DNA from 2 places in the Nocardiopsis sp. NPDC006832 genome. Region 1 is predicted to be linked to the other one. Evidence: riboswitches for the same ligand, from Rfam matches in the RefSeq annotation. Region 1 holds a riboswitch; the other holds the start of a gene.
The links. A riboswitch is a leader RNA that binds a small molecule or an ion and turns the genes downstream of it on or off. The one in region 1 is predicted to bind thiamine pyrophosphate.

Region 1 (7,818 bases):
CGCGGCCCTTTCCGCACACGATCCCCTGGCGCTGCCGTGGATCCGCGCCCACCTGGACCGACTCACCGAGGTGCTCGGCGGTCTGCTGGACAAGGGCCCGGCCCACGCCGCCACGGTCGTCCCGGTGCGACGCGAGGTCGCGCGGTCGGTGAGCTGATCCGGCCCCCACAGCTTGTGGCCGCCTCGTTTTAAGGGGGCGCGGCGGACACAACCGACGGGTCCCTCCCCATATCTCTCCCGGGGAGGGGCCCGTTCGTCATGTTCGGGGACGGTGGCACGGCGGGGTCACGGCCGCTGTGGGTCAGGCCCCCTGCGTCTGCGCCGACCGCTCGGCCAGCTCCCGGCTGGGGGCGATCACCGACCGGTAGTGCGCGACGAGGTCGGTGTTGACTGCGGCCCAGGTGCGGTGCTCCACCGAGGGCCGGGCCGCGGCCCGCATCGGCTCGCGCACCCGGTGGTTGTGCGCCAGCCGGCCCACCGCCACCTTCAGCTCACGCGACGAGTCGGGCGCGAACAGCAACCCGTTGTGCTCGTCGGTGATCAGGTCCAGCGGGCCACCCGCGGCGGGGGCCACCACCGGCACCCCGGAGGCCAGCGACTCCTGGACGGTCTGGCAGAAGGTCTCGTCGGCCCCGGTGTGCACGAACACGTCCAACGCCGCGTACAGCCGGGACAGGTCCTGGCCGGTGCGCTGACCGGTGAAGACCGCGTCGGGCAGCATCCGGCGCAGCCGGGCCCGGTCGGGGCCGTCACCGACCACCACGATCCGGATGTTGCGCAGGCGCGCCAGGTGACCCAGCAGCTCCACGCGCTTGTCCTTGGACAGCCGGCCCACGTATCCGACGAGCGTCTCGCCGTTCGGGGCCAGACGGCGCCGCAACCCCTCGGAACGGTGGTCGGGGTGGAACCGGTCGGTGTCCACCCCGCGACGCCACAGGGCCAACCGGGGGAATCCGCGGTCCGACAACGCCTCCACCGTGGCGGAGGAGGGCACCAGGGTGCGGTCCACGGCGGAGTGGATCCGGTGCAGCAACGACCAGAGCGTCTCGGTTCCGGGCAGACCGTACCGACCGGCGAAACCGGCCAGGTCGGTCTGGAACACGCCCACGGTCGGCAGCGCCCAACGTCGCGCCACGTCCACGGCGGCGGCGCCGAAGAGGGTGGGGGAGGCCAGGTGGACCACGTCGGGGGCGAAGGCGCGCAGGGCGGCGGTCATCGCCCGCCGCAGGGGCAGGCCGACCGCGAAGTCCCGGTACACGGGTAGGGGGACGGCGGGCAGTCGTACCACCGGGAACCCGGCGTACGAAGTGGGTCCGCGACCGGGCGCCAGCACCACGGCCTGGTGGCCCTCGGCGGCCAGGTGCTCCAGCACCCGACACACGGAATTGGTGACTCCATTGACCTGGGGCAGGAACGACTCGGTCACGACGGCCACCCGAAGAGGGCGGCCCGGTGGGGTGTTCGGGATGGTGTCGACGAGCGGGGTCATGGGGGACATGCGAACGGGCTCCCAACGCCGGAATATCGCTGCTCCCGACGCTAGGCTCGGAGTGTGAACCGGGGTCGCAGCCCGAGCGAACCCGCCCCGTCGGAAGGGGGAGGGTTGGAGGATCGGGCGGTGACCAGGCGTGTACGGTCGTCTGGCCGTCGCGTGACCCCGGGATGGCATGATCGCCGAAAACGTTGCAGGACACACCTTTGAGGAGTCGAGCGGTGACCCTGGTGGAATGGTCGAGGCTGGTGTTCGAGGAGCTCGAACTGTCCGGGAGCGAGCCGCTCCAGAAGGCCGACGTCGACAGGATCCTCGATCTGGCCCGAGACGCCGCGCACTCCGTCGCCCGCCCCGCGGCGCCGCTCACCACCTATCTGTTGGGTGTGGCGGTCGGTAGGGGAGCGGACCCGGAGGAGGCCGCGGCCGCGCTCAGCAGGCTCGCGCTGGCCCACGCCGAGGACGACGACAAGGCGGACTGAGGGTGCGCCCCGTCGCGCACCCGAGGTGACACCGGCGCGGCGCAACGTTCATGTCGAACACATGTGATTCGTTCGTTACGCGTCAGTGTCATTCTTTGCCGATATCGAAATGCACCCACCTGTGCCGATGTGACTCCGCGAACAACGGTCCCTCTGTTCCACCCTCGGATCTCTCGGCCCCACGCACTCACCGAAAGGGAGATCCCCTGTGGACCAACTCCTTGAGATGGCCGGCATCATCAGCGACGTCATCTGGGGACCCTTCGTCCTCATTCCGTTGTTGTTGGGTGTCGGTGTCTTCCTCACCATCCGGCTGCGCCTCCTTCAGCTGCTCAGGCTCCCGCACGCCCTTTGGCTCGCCCTCGTCCGTCGCAAGGAGGACTCCTCCGTCGAGGGCGACATCTCCCACTACCAGGCACTGAGCACCGCGCTCGCCGCCACCGTCGGCGTCGGTAACATCGCGGGCGCCGCGCTGGCCATCGGTGTCGGTGGCCCGGGCGCGCTGTTCTGGATGTGGTTCATCGGCATCTTCGGTATGGCCACCAAGTACAGCGAGGCCCTCCTGGGGGTGAAGTACCGCCGCACCGACGCCAAGGGTGAGCAGAGCGGCGGCCCGATGTACTACCTCAAGTACGGGATCAAGGGTGGGCTCGGCACCTTCCTCGGTGTCGCCTTCGCGGTCTTCGGCGCCATCGCGGCCTTCGGTATCGGTAACGGCACCCAGGCCAACACCGTGGCCCAACAGGTCAGCAGCGTCACCCCGCTGGAGCCGTGGGTCATCGGCCTCGCTCTGATGATCCTGTCCGGCGGAGTGATCCTCGGTGGCATCAAGAGCATCGGTCGTGTCGCCTCCGGCCTCGTGCCGATCATGATCATCGGTTACGTCGGCATCTGCCTCGTCGTGCTCATCGCCAACTGGCAGTCGCTCCTGCCCGCCTTCCAGCTGGTGTTCACCGACGCCTTCACCGGGACCTCCGCCGTCGGCGGTTTCGCGGGCGCCGGTGTCATGCTCGCCATCCAGATGGGCTTCGCCCGCGGCATCTTCTCCAACGAGTCCGGGCTGGGCACCGGTGGTATCGCCGCCGCCGCGGCCAAGACCAAGGAGCCGGTCCGTCAGGCCATGGTCTCCATGACCCAGACCTTCATCGACACCATCATCGTGGTGAGCATGACCTGCCTGGTCATCATCGTGACCGGTGTGTGGCAGGGAGACGAGGCCGAGGACGGTTCGCTGCTGACGTCGCAGGCCATGACCGAGGGGCTGGGTGCCATCAGCCCCACCTTCGGTACCGCGGGCGCCTACGTCGTCGCGGCCTCCGTGGCCGTCTTCGCCTTCAGCACCCTGCTCGGCTGGGCCTACTACGGTGAGCGGTGCGTGGAGTTCCTGGGCGGACGCAAGCTGGTCCTGCCCTACCGACTCATCTTCATCGTCATCATCTTCATCGGTTCGGTCGCCAGCCTCGACTCCGTCTGGCTGTTCAGCGACATCGCCAACGGCCTGATGGCGCTGCCGAACCTGGTGGGGTTGCTCCTGCTGTCCCCGGTCATCGTGGCGGAGAGCAAGAGGTTCTTCGGTCACCCCGATTGGCGTAACCCGGACGCGGTGATGGACGACGTCCAGCGCTAGCCGACTCGCACGCCCCACGGGGAGAATATGAAGGGGGGACCGGTCCGCACGGGCCGGTCCCCCCTTCGTGTGATCACCACCAGGCGTGGAAATGGTGCACGGGGCCCTGGCCGCCGCCGGCGTCGATCTCGTCGGCGTGGCGCAGCGCCTCGGTCAGCCAGGTCTTGGCGTCGGCCACGGCGGTGGCCACGTCCGGGCGTTGGGGGATCAGCGCGGCGATCGCGGAGGACAGGGTGCAGCCGGTGCCGTGGGTGTTGCGGGTCGCCACGCGCGTGGCGCTCAGCTCGACCGGGGCGGACTCCCCGTCGACCAGCAGGTCGACGCTGTCGGTCCCCGCCAGGTGCCCGCCCTTGAGCAGGATCCGACGCGGCCCCAGCTTCAAAAGCCTCTCGGCCTGGGAGCGCATCGTGGCCAGGTCCGTGGCCTCCTCCTCGTCGAGCAGGTCGGCGGCCTCCGGCAGGTTCGGTGTGAGGAGGTCGGCGCGCGGCAGCAGTTCACCGCGCAGCGCCTCCATGGCCGAACGCTCCAACAACCGGTCGCCGCTCTTGGCGACCATCACCGGGTCCACCACCACGTTCGACAGCCCGTGCCGGTCGATCGCGGCGGCCACGGCCTCGGTGACCTCGGCGGTGCCCAGCATGCCCACCTTGACCGCGTGGACCGTCGCGTCCTCGAACAGCGTCTCCATCTGGTCGACGACGAATGAAGCGGGGACACCGTGAACCCCGGTGACCCCGCGCGTGGACTGGGCGGTCAACGCCGTCACCACGCTCATCCCGAAGACCCCGTGGGCGGAGAACGATTTCAGGTCCGCCTGGATGCCGGCGCCCCCACTGGGGTCGCTTCCGGCGATGGACACGACGTTGTACACGCTCATCGGCGTTCCTTCGCTAGTACGAACTAGGGCAGGTTCGACGGGTGTGCTCTCAGCCGGGTCGTTTCCCCGGCACCCCGCGCCGTCGGGGTCGAAGCGCGGTGAAGCGCTCGCTCGACCCCGACTCGGTATGTGGTTGTGGGTACGACTCTAAGGGTCAGACGGAGACGCTCTCGTGGCCGGCCTCGACCTCACGCTGGAGCCGCTTGCGGCGCTCCCACAGGATGGACACCACGATGATGGCGAAACCGGCCACCATCAGGGCGACCGTCAACGGGACCTCGGTGGGAGCGAGGATCTCTCGGTCCTCGCTCTGCCAGGGCCACAGGGCACGCAGCGAACCCGCCATCAGGCCGGTCAGGACCACCAGGGTCAAGTGGTGGAAGTTCTCCAGGAAGTACTGGAGGACCTTGACGAAGAGCGCCAGGCCGGTGAGCGCGCCGAGGGCGAAGGCACCGATGTAGACGAAGTCGAGGTTCTCCAACGCGTCCTTGCTCGGAGTGTACAGACCGACGGCCAACAGGATGAAGGAACCGGAGACGCCCGGCAGGACCAGCGCGCAGATCGCTACCGAGGCGACGAGGAAGACCACCACCGGGTGCGGGGGCAGGTTGGCGCCGGGGAGACTGGTCAGGAAGAACGACAGTACGGCGAAGACCAGGGCCAGGAGGTAGTGTCCGGCCTTCCATGACTTGCCCGCGCCGGTGTAGGGGATCCACAGACAGGCGAGCACCAGACCGAAGAAGATCGCGTATGCGTACTGGGTGTACTCCTCCACCAGCGGGGCGATGAGCAGCAACGCTCCCACCAGGGCCACCGCCATGCCGATCAGGGCGGGGACGAGGACGGACCATTCCACCTGGCGGAACTGCTCCACAGCGCGGTCCTTGCCGCGACCTCGGGGCACGTCGGTGACGTAGCGCTTGATCCCGCTGACCATGTGGCCCGCGCCACCGATCAACTGGTCGTAGAGGCCGACGATGAGCGCGACGGTGCCACCGCTGATACCGGGAAGCGCTTCGGAGGTGCCCACGGCCCCGCCGCGCACCGCGTTGAAGATGTAGGAGCCTACTGAGTTGGCCATGAATGCTCGGGCGCGTCTTCCGGGGAACCGGGAAGGGGGCGCCGTCCTCCGTCCTGATGGTGCCGCCGGTCCCGTATCCACGGTGGACCGGACGGTCAAAGGGGTGCTTGGGTCGGCACGGACCTCGATGAACCCGCCGATGGTACGGTCCCGGGTCCAACATCGAGGTTCGTCACTCCGGCCACACGATGGGGGAGGGGGACCGCGAGCCCCGGGCCGGCTGTGGCCATTCTAGTGCCGTCGGCGAGGGCGGAAGGCGTCCCGGAGCTGTCCTGGAGGCATCGAAAGGGCGCCGAAACCACGTTTCGGCTGCTTGGTGGCGTACCGACTCGGAGACCGAAATGAGAGGTGCCACAGAGGGAGGATGAGGAGACCTCCCGGAGCCCCCGTGGGTCACCGCGATTGAGGGCTGGGGGTACCTTCCCCGGCCACCGAAGCGGCCCAACGGTAGTCCTGTTTGCCCACGGCGGTGCGCCGGACCCGGTCCACGAAGTGCACCGTCCGGGGCACCTTGAACCCGGCCAACCGAACCCGGCAGTGGGCGCGCAGCGCCTTCTCGTCCGGGCTGCCGCCGGGGGCCAACGAGACCAGGGCCGTGACCCGCTGACCGAGGTTCTCGTCCGGAGCGGGCACCACGATCACGTCGTCCACCGACGGGTGGGCCTTGAGCACGGCCTCCACCTCCTCGGGGTACACCTTCTCCCCGGCGGTGTTGATGACCACGCTGCCCCGACCCAACAGGACGATCGAACCGTCCGTGGCCCGGGTCCCGTAGTCGCCCGACAACGCCCAACGTCGCCCCTCGGCGTCGGTGGGAAAGGTGCGAGCGGTGGCGATGGGGTCGTTGTAGTAGCCCAAGGGGATCCGTCCGGTCCGCGCGATCCGTCCGACCCGCGGCGACCCCGGCCGCAACGGACGCAACGCCTCGTCGAGCACCGAGATGCTGCCACCCATGGTGAAGCTGCGACGGTCGGTGGTGTCGGCGACCGTGGCCGCCTCGTCGGGTGCGGTCGCCGAACCGCACACACCCGTCTCCGAACCCCCGTAGGAGTCGGCCAGGGCCACGTCCTCGCGCCAGGCCTTCCACAGGTTGCGCACCGCCGGGGTCAACGGGGTACCACCGGAACGCACCGAGGTCAGGTCCGGGCACAGCTCGGGTTCGGTGAGCAGGTGCCGCGCCAGTGGCCGCGCCATCGCATCGCCCACCAGCTGGAGCGCGTGTACGCCCTCGCGGTGCGCCAGTTCCAGCACACGGTCCGGTCTGAAGCTGCGGTCGGTGGACAGCACCACGCGCTTGCCGCACAACAACATGCTCAACGCGTGCCACTGCCCGGCCGCGTGCATGACCGGACCCAGGACCAGCATGCGCTGCGGGAAACAACGAAGGGCGCGTTCGGCCACTTCCTCGGGGGTGCGTGCGCGCGGGGTGCCGGGGGAGCGACGTTCCACGGCGGCGCGAAAGACGTCGGCCTGGCGCCACAGCACACCCTTGGGGTACCCCGTGGTGCCGCCGGTGTAGAGCAGGTAGTGGTCGTCGCCGCTCGTGCCGGGAAGCGCGCTCCGGGGGGTTCCGACGTCCTCGCCCTGCGCGGTCAGGGCGGACTCGTAGTCCGTCCCCTCGGCGGTTCGCTCGGTGCCGTCGGCCAACAGCAGCACGTGGCGCAGTCGTGGCAGATCCGGTCGGATGGCCGTGACCGTGGCAGCCAGGGAGTCCTCGGCGATCAGCGCCGCCGCGTGCGAGTCGGAGAGTACGTGTCGCAGTTCGCCGGCCACGTACCGGTAGTTGACGTTGACCGGCACCGCTCCGGCGCGCAGCACACCGAGGAACGACTCCATCCACTCGGCCCGGTTGAACGACAGGATCGCCACGTTTTCACCAGGGCGCACACCCGCGCCGACCAGGTGTCGGGCCAATCGGGTGGCCCGTTCGTCCAAGGCGCGGTAGGTGAGCCGACGTGGGCCCGCGACGAGGGCGATCCGCTCCGGTACGGCCTCGGCGACCGCCGCCATCAGCGCAGGGAGGGAGAAAGGGGTATCCGAAGACGTGTGTGGCACGGCTGATCCTCCCTGGCGTTCGTGTGACGGCCGTCCCCGGCGAAGAGGCTCGCGGCGGCTGTGACTGTACGGCGACCGTACCCGTCAGAAACCGGGCTGATCGTGATGAGGGCTGTGTACCGCGTCACCTGCGCGACCATGCCCGTGACCCCCTTGTGACCGGGGTTCGGAAGAGCCCCGCTCAGGCGGTGTACCGGCATGGAGCGC
Region 2 (7,818 bases), on a different contig from region 1:
CGAACGCCCCTCCTCCGAAAGGAGGAAGGGCGTCCCCACGAACCGGGCCGACCGAACTAGCCGAACCAGTCGGCCGGGCCGGTGAGCGGTCCCATCTTCCAGATCGGAGCCGAACCCAGACCGATCGACAGGATCAGCAGGGTCAGCAGCAGGATGCCGACGATCACACCGATGTACAGGTACAGGTTGTGGAAGCGGACCCGTTCCACCAACCACACCGCCTGGTGCCTGGCCTCGCGCCCGCTCGGCATGATGTAGCTGAGCAGGATCATCACGAACACGGCGAACGCGCCCGTGTAGTTGGCGCCATCGTTGCCGGTCTCCATCATCGTGGCGTAGACCATCCCGACCAGGATGCCCGCCACCAGATAGATCAGACCGAAACCGACCGTGCGCAACACCATGCGCCCGAAGGCCCAGGGGAAGCTGAGCGCCACCACCATGCCGTCGGAGTTGCGCCGCCCCCGGGTCTGCAGACGTCGGGCGTGCTCGGCCTTGACCACGTCCAGGGCGCCCAGGCCGGCGATGACGACGACGCCGAGGATGATCCCGAACCACGGGAACCACAGCGCCACACCCGCCAACGACAGCATGATCGGGATGAGCACCAACGGGTGCATCCGCCAGGCCTGGTCGTAGTACTCGTCCTCGCCCTCGTCGTCGGCGTTGTGGCCGCGGAAGTAGTCGCCGAGACGATCGCCGCCGCCTCGCTTGAAGCGGCTCAGCAGCCCGCCGCGCTCGTTGTAGTCCTCTTCGTCGAACTCCTGGGTGGTGTTCCTACGGCCCTGCTGCTCGACCGGCGTCAGGATGTCCTCGAAGGCGCTGGGGTCCAGCGGCGAGTTGAAGAACTGGGTCTGCTGGATGCCCTCGGACCCGCGCGGCGGAGGCTCCGCCCGTCCCATCATCATGGTGCCCTGCGGGTCCTCCTGCTGCCGCGCCAACTCGCCCGGGTCGAACCGTTGGGTGCCCAGGACGTCGTCCTGCCCGGTCTGGATCCGTTGGGTGCCCTGCGGGTCGTGCAGGTCCTGGGAGGAGGACGGGGCGATGCGCTCGGTGCCCGCCATGGCGCCCAGGTCGTCGGTGGCCTCATCGTCCGCGCCCCAACCCGAGCGCCCACCACCCAGATCGTTCGTGGCCTCGTCGTCCACGCCCCAACCCGAGCGCGCACCGCCGAGGTCGTTCGTGGCCTCGTCGTCGACCGGATGACCACCCGAGTGGGCGTGGCTCGTCTGCGGCGCGGAAGGGCTGGACCACGCGCTGTCCGTCGAGGTCGGAGCGCCGCGGGTGTGCGGAGGTCCCCAACCCTCGCTGGCGCTCTTGCCGAGCAGGTAGCCCGCGGCGCCGCCGGCGGCCGCACCACCCAGTGCCGAACCCATGCCTCCGCGACCGCCCGTGTCTCCACCCGCGCCCGGGCCGGGCGTGTGGCTGCGCACGGTGTGCCCACCGGTCTGGTCGATCGGGCCGATCTGTGGTTCCTGCCACGGCAGGTCCAGGTTGAGCCGGCCCGTCTCGGCGACCAGCTCGGCCGCGGTCGGACGCGCCCGCATGTCACGGGAGACCGCCCGGTTGACCAGGGGCCGCAGCGCCTCGTGCATCCCGTCCAGGTCGATCTCGCCGTTGAGGATCCGGAAGAAGATGACCTCGAAAGAACCCGCGCCGTAGGGCGGGCGACCGGTCGAGGCGAACGCCACCGTGCCACCCCAGGCGTGCACGTCGGTGGCCGGGCCCAGGTCGGTGCCCTCGATGACCTCCGGGGACAGGTAGCTGGGCGTGCCGACGAACGTGCCGGTCTGGGTGAGCTTGGCCCCGTCCACCGCGTGCGCGATGCCGAAGTCGATGACGATCGGCTCACCGTTGGAGATGATCACGTTGCCGGGCTTGAGGTCGCGATGGATCACGTCCACCGCGTGGATGTCCTTGATCGCCCGGGCCATACCGGCGACGAAGCGGGTCAGAGCGCGGCCGCGCAGGGGACCGTGGTCGGTGACCGTGGCGTCCAGGGTGGGGCCGGGGATGTACTCGGTGACCACCCAGGGCAGTTCGGCCTGGGTGTCCGCGTCGATGACCTCGGCCACGTTGGGGCTCTGCACGCGGCGCATCGTCTCGACCTCTCGGGCGAGCCGCGCGCGTGCGATGTGGTCTCCTGCGACCTCCGGCTTGAGAACCTTCACCGCGACGAACTGGTCGGTCCGGGGGTCCTCGGCCTGGTACACCACGCCCATGCCGCCCGCACCGATGCGGCGGCGGATGACGTAGTGGCCGATGCGCTCCGGCAGCTCCTCACCCGTGGGGAAACCTGCCGACATTGCCATCGAGAACTCATCCCCTCAAAAGACCGCATACCACCACGTCCAGCTTATCGGCCGGGGGGATGGGTCACCATTGGCTTGTTCGACCCCGGAGGGGCCTCGTATGGTCTTTTGGTGTCGTCGGAGAGCAGGCGCTGACCGCGCCCCGGGGACTCCGGACGAACCGTCCGTCGTGGGACGACCAATGACGAGTATGACGGAAAAACAGCGTGCGCGGTTCCCCCGCCCCCGTCCCGTCTGGCCGGATCCGGACGACCGGGCCGACCCCCGTGACGCCACTGAATATGACGAAGGTCCATTGTCGTGGCAAAACGTGGCAAAGGGAAGTTCAAGCGTGGGACGGGGCGCCGGTCCGAACGCCGTGGCACCCCGTCCGAAACGGGTTCAGATCCTTCAGCGACCGCTGAACCTCGCCTTGCCCGGCCCCTGCTCGATGAAGCTGCGCATGCCGGTCTTCTGGTCCTCCGTGGCGAAGAGCCCGGAGAACTGCAGGCGCTCGATCTCCAGTCCGGTGTCGAGGTCGGTCTCCAGCCCGCGGTCGATGGCCTCCTTGGCCGCCGCCAGGGCGATCGCCGGACCTTCGGCGTACTCGGCGACCAGCGCGACGGCGGCCGAGTAGACCTCCTCGTCGGCGACGACCCGGTCCACCAGACCGATCCGCTCGGCCTCCTCCGCGCGCACGTGACGGCCGCTGAAGGTCAGGTCCTTGGCCTTGGCCGGGCCGATCAGGCGCGGCAGGCGCTGGGTCCCGCCGGCGCCGGGGATCACGCCGAGCTGGATCTCGGGCTGCCCGAACCTGGCCTTGGTCCCGGCGACCCGGAAGTCGGCGCACAACGCCAGCTCGCAGCCGCCGCCGAGCGCGAAGCCGCTGACCGCGGCCACGACGGGCTTGGGGATCCGAGCCACGGCGGTCAGCGCGTTCTGCAGCGCGCGCGAGTAGTTCAGCATCTGCGCGTGGCCGAGGTCGGCCATCTCCTTGATGTCGGCCCCCGCCACGAAGGCGCGCTCACCGCCGTACAGCACGACGGCGCGCACGGAGTCGTCGGTCGACACCCGGGCCGCGGCCTCGGCGATCTCCTTGGTGACCTGTCCGTTCAGCGCGTTCAGCGCCTTGGGTCGGTCGATGCGGATGACGGCGACCGCGGGGTTCTCCGGGTCGGCCTCCACGCGAACGAACTCGCCCACGTTGTCCACCTCTTCGTCTCGGTGTCGGTGTCGGTTTCGATGGCAACCCAACCACGCGGGTCAGGAGAAGAGCAGCACCAGGGTCCCGAGCCGGGCCGAGACCGTGTAGGCGACGGCCAGGAGCAGGGCGGCGCCCACGAGCAGGAGCGTGTCGGCGACACGCCAGCGGCTGACTCGTGCGTGGGTGCGCGGCCCGGTCCCGAAGGCCCGCGCGTCCATGGCGGTGGCCAGCAGGGTACCGATTCGGATGGCGCGGACCAGCAGCGCGAACAGTCGGCCGAAGAACAGTCGGACCACGTTCAGCGGGTTGTATCCGGCCTCCAGTCCTCGGGCCCTACGGGCCAGGGTGATGGTGCGCCACTGGTCGGCCAACAGCGGGATGAGGCGCAGCGCCGCGAGCACGCCCATGGCGGGGCGCTCGGGCACCTTGAGTCTTTGCACGAGCCCGTCGGCCATGTCGGTGGGGTCGCTGGTGATGGCGGCGAGGAGTCCGGGCAGGGCGATGGCCAACAGACGCACCGCCACCCCGATGGCTCCTTCGAGGCCCTGTTCGCCGTACAGGTAGTTGACCGCGGCGCTGCTCAGACCCATGAGCACGAAGGGGCCGGCCAGGATCAGCAGGGTGCGGCGGTCCACCCCGCTGAAGGGCACGCACAGCAGGACGGCGGCCAGCACGATGCCGCCGGTGACCACGTCCACGGCGGGGACGAGTCCGATGCCGATGCCGAGGGCGGCGATCAGTTTGGCTGCGGGATTGAGTCCGGTGAGCCGGGGGACCTCGCTCACTCGGCCTCCTCGGCCACGGCGCGCCCGTCCGCCACACGCACCCGCACGTCCGCCACACGCACCCGCACGTCCGTCAGATGACGCAGGAGCAGCCCGTCGTGGGTGGCCACGGTGATGGCCCGGCCCTCGGCTCGCAGATCCGCGAGGAGCTCCACGAGCTCGGTCCAGGTGCGGGTGTCCTGGCCGAAGGTGGGCTCGTCCAGGGCCAGGACGTCGGGGGCGTGCAGGGGGCCGGAACTGAGCGCGGTGGCCACCGACAGACGGCGTTTCTCCCCGCCCGAAAGCGTGTACGGGTGCACGTTCGCCAGATGGGTCAGCCGCAGCCGTTCCATGAGTTCACCGACCCGGCCCTCGGTCTCCGTATCGCTCAGACCGGCCCGCAGCGGGGCGAACCGGAGTTCGTCGCGGACCTCGGTGGTCACGAACTGGTCCTCGGCGTGCTGGAAGACGGTGCCCACGTGGCGGGCCAGCCGTCGGGCCGGCCAGCGGACCAGTGGACGCCGGTCGATCTCCGCCAGGGTCCCGCGCGGCACCACCCGACCACGGTGCGGTTTGGTCAGGCCCGCCAGCAGGGTCAGGAGGGTGGACTTGCCCGCTCCGTTGGGCCCGGTCAGCGCGGTGACGGCCCCCGCGGGCACGGTCAGGTCCACGTCTTCGAGGACGGTGCGCGGGGCGGCCGCCCGCACGCCCAGTTGGAAGGGGGTCCGCGCCGTCACACCCCGCGCCGCCAACATGGGCGCTCCCCCGGGGGCCGAGGGTAGGTCCGGTGAGGGTTCCTCTCCGGGTACCCACACCCCCTGTTCGGCCAGGGACCTCCCGTGCTCGGCGAAGACCTTCGCCGGCGCCCCGTCGGCGATCACGCCACCGCCGGGTTCGACCACCACCACACGGTCCACCAGGTCCATGACCTCGGCGACGCGGTGTTCGACCAGAACGAGGGTCGCCTCGCTCTCGGTGAGCAGGCGGGCCAACAGGTCCCGGACCAGCGCGCCCCCGACCGGATCGAGGTTGGCGGTGGGCTCGTCCAACAGCAGCAGACGCGGTCGCATGGCCAGTGCCCCGGCGATGACCAGGCGCTGCTTCTCCCCACCGGACAGGGCACCGGTGGAGTGGCCGATCCCATAGGGGAACCCGACCTCGACCAGGGCACGTTCGACCCGCGACCAGATCTCGTCCGGTGCCACCCCCAGGTTCTCCGGGCCGAACGCCACGTCGTCGCCGGCGCGCGCCATCACCAGCTGGGCCTCGGGATCCTGCGCGACCAGACCCACACCGCCGCGCCCCCGGGAGGCGGGCTCGCCGTCCACCCGGAGCAGGCCCTCCTGGTCGCCACCGATGGCGCTGTCGGGCCCGGTGAGACCGGCCAGGGCGTGCAACAGGGTGGACTTGCCCGCGCCGGAGGCGCCCAGCAACAGGACCCGCTCCCCGGGTTCGATGAGCAGGTCGACGCCGCGCAGGGCGTGGGCGGCGCGGCCCGCGTGCTTCCATCCCCAGCCGGAGAGTTCCACACGCGCGCCGCGCGCGTTCGTGCCGGCCATGGTCAGCCCTTGGCCGAGGGGAAGGGTGCCAAGGCCCCGGACCGGGCCAGGGCGGTGGTGAGCAGGCGTCCGCCGACCCCCGCGATCAACGCGCCGCTCACCAGGACCAGGCCGCCGTAGACGAGCTGGTGCGACAGCGGCCAGGTGGCGTAGTAGACGACGGCGTCACGGATGGCCGGGGAGATCCCGGCGAGGGCACCGGCCAGCGCGGCCACGCCCATGCCCCAACGGCGGTAGAGGAAGAGCAGGAAGACCAGCTCGGGCAGCAGCCCCTGCATGGCGCCCTCCAGGACCACCGTGACGCCCCATTGGGAGCCCAGCAGCGCGGAGACCGAGGCCGCGGTGATGGAGGTGAGCACGGCCGCGCCGGACCGTCGGATGATCAGCCCGCCGAGGACTCCCGGAAGCAGCCAGACCCCGTAGAGGATCGCCTGTGCCGGGGGGAAGAGCACGAACAGCGGTCCGGTGATCGTCCAGACCACGCCCCACAGCCAGAACACCACCCCCACCGCGGCGCCGAGTACGGCGGCCACCACGATGTCCACGGTGCGCCAGGCCCCGAACTCGGCGCGGATCCAGTCCTTGATCCGGCCGAGAAGTCCACGACTCGTACCGGCGTGCCCGGCTCCGGTGTCGATACCCATCGAAATGAGGTCCCTTCGTCGAGGTCGACGAGGGGAATGCGGCCGAGAGCGTCTCCCGCGCCGGCGGCACGGAGATGACGGATTCCACGACTTCCTTCGCCGGCATGACCCGGATCAGGTGTGTAAGGGTCTGCGGTCCGATGCCGCACTCTCAGCGCTCACGCGCTCCCCTGTCGGTTCTCCTCCATTATGCGTCAACAAGGAGGGCCGTGGGATGTTTCCATCCCACGGCCCGATTCTTCCGACTCCATCGCAGGTCAGGCCTCGGTGTCGGATTCGTCGTCCTTGGACTTCGGTGGCTCGGCGTCCGGGTTGCCGAAGGCCCCGGGCGAGCCCGCGAAGTCCTCGGCCTCCAGTTCGGCGGTACCGCCCCGCATGCTCTCCTGCCAGATCGGGCCGGGCAGGCTGCCCCCGTAGACGATGCCGTAGTAGCGGCCACCGATGGTCACGCCCTGCAGCGGGTTCGCCTCGCCGCCGCGCACGTCGCCGACGACCACGGCCGAGGAGAGGTTCGGGGTGTACCCGGCGAACCAGGCGTAGGCCGCGCCGTCGGTGGTGCCGGTCTTGCCCGCGACCGGTCGCCCGAGGTCCAGACCATTGGCGGTGCCGCCCTTGAAGGGCTGCTGTAGCAGGTGGTTGACCCCGTCCGCGGTCTGCTTCTTCACCGCTCGTTCGCAGTGGGAGTCGGCGGTGACCCGTTCACCGGTGCCGTCGTCCCGGATCGCCCGGACCGGGCGCGGCTCGCAGCGGGTGCCACGAGCGGCGAAGGTCGCGTAGGCGTTGGCCACGTTCAGCGGGGACACCTCCTGGTCGCCCAGGGTGAAGGAGCTCCACACCCCGAGGTCGCCACCGTCGGCGCGGTGTATCCCGACCGCCTCGGCGGTCTCGGAGGTCTCGCACAGGCCGACCCGACGCTGCAGCTGGGCGAAGTAGGTGTTCACCGACCCCTTGGTCCCGCTGAGCATGTTGTGGCCGCCCTCGTCGCTCTCACCGGCGTTGCGGACGTTCCAGGACGACATGGTGCCGCCCTCGCAGTTGACCATGCCGCCGACCGACATGCTCTTGGGCGAGTTGAAGCTGGTGCCGTACCCCAGGCCCTTCTCCAGGGCCGCGGCCAGGGTGAAGGCCTTGAAAGTCGACCCGGCCTGGAATCCGCTGGAACCGCCGTCGGCCTGGTCCACGGCCAGGTTGATCGAGGTGGTGCCGACCTTTTCGTCGTCGAACCCGTAGCGCAGGTTCTGGGCCAGGGCTCGCACGCGGCCCGAACCGGGCTCGACCATGGCCTGGGCGGAGAACTTGGTGGAGTCCTCGTGCGGGACCCGGCGGTCGATGGCCTCTTGGGCGGAGTCCTGCGCC

Region 2: linked by a shared signal. The riboswitch ahead of ABZ717_RS24365 (ECF transporter S component) and the one ahead of thiD (bifunctional hydroxymethylpyrimidine kinase/phosphomethylpyrimidine kinase) in region 1 are both predicted to bind thiamine pyrophosphate.

What each region holds. Positions count from the first base shown of each region.
Region 1 covers NZ_JBEYLC010000022.1:21,894-29,711, forward strand. The annotation lists gene ABZ717_RS12985 (pyridoxal phosphate-dependent aminotransferase) at 1-157, shown strand, start outside; gene ABZ717_RS12990 (glycosyltransferase family 1 protein) at 302-1,498, opposite strand; gene ABZ717_RS12995 (DUF6457 domain-containing protein) at 1,714-1,971, shown strand; gene ABZ717_RS13000 (sodium:alanine symporter family protein) at 2,180-3,598, shown strand; gene thiD (bifunctional hydroxymethylpyrimidine kinase/phosphomethylpyrimidine kinase) at 3,672-4,475, opposite strand; TPP riboswitch at 4,464-4,562, opposite strand; gene ABZ717_RS13010 (DUF368 domain-containing protein) at 4,630-5,556, opposite strand; gene ABZ717_RS13015 (acyl-CoA synthetase) at 5,950-7,611, opposite strand.
Region 2 covers NZ_JBEYLC010000069.1:371-8,188, forward strand. The annotation lists gene ABZ717_RS24345 (protein kinase) at 57-2,312, opposite strand; gene ABZ717_RS24350 (enoyl-CoA hydratase-related protein) at 2,703-3,503, opposite strand; gene ABZ717_RS24355 (energy-coupling factor transporter transmembrane component T) at 3,555-4,280, opposite strand; gene ABZ717_RS24360 (ABC transporter ATP-binding protein) at 4,277-5,818, opposite strand; gene ABZ717_RS24365 (ECF transporter S component) at 5,821-6,462, opposite strand; TPP riboswitch at 6,537-6,644, opposite strand; gene ABZ717_RS24370 (transglycosylase domain-containing protein) at 6,720-7,818, opposite strand, start outside.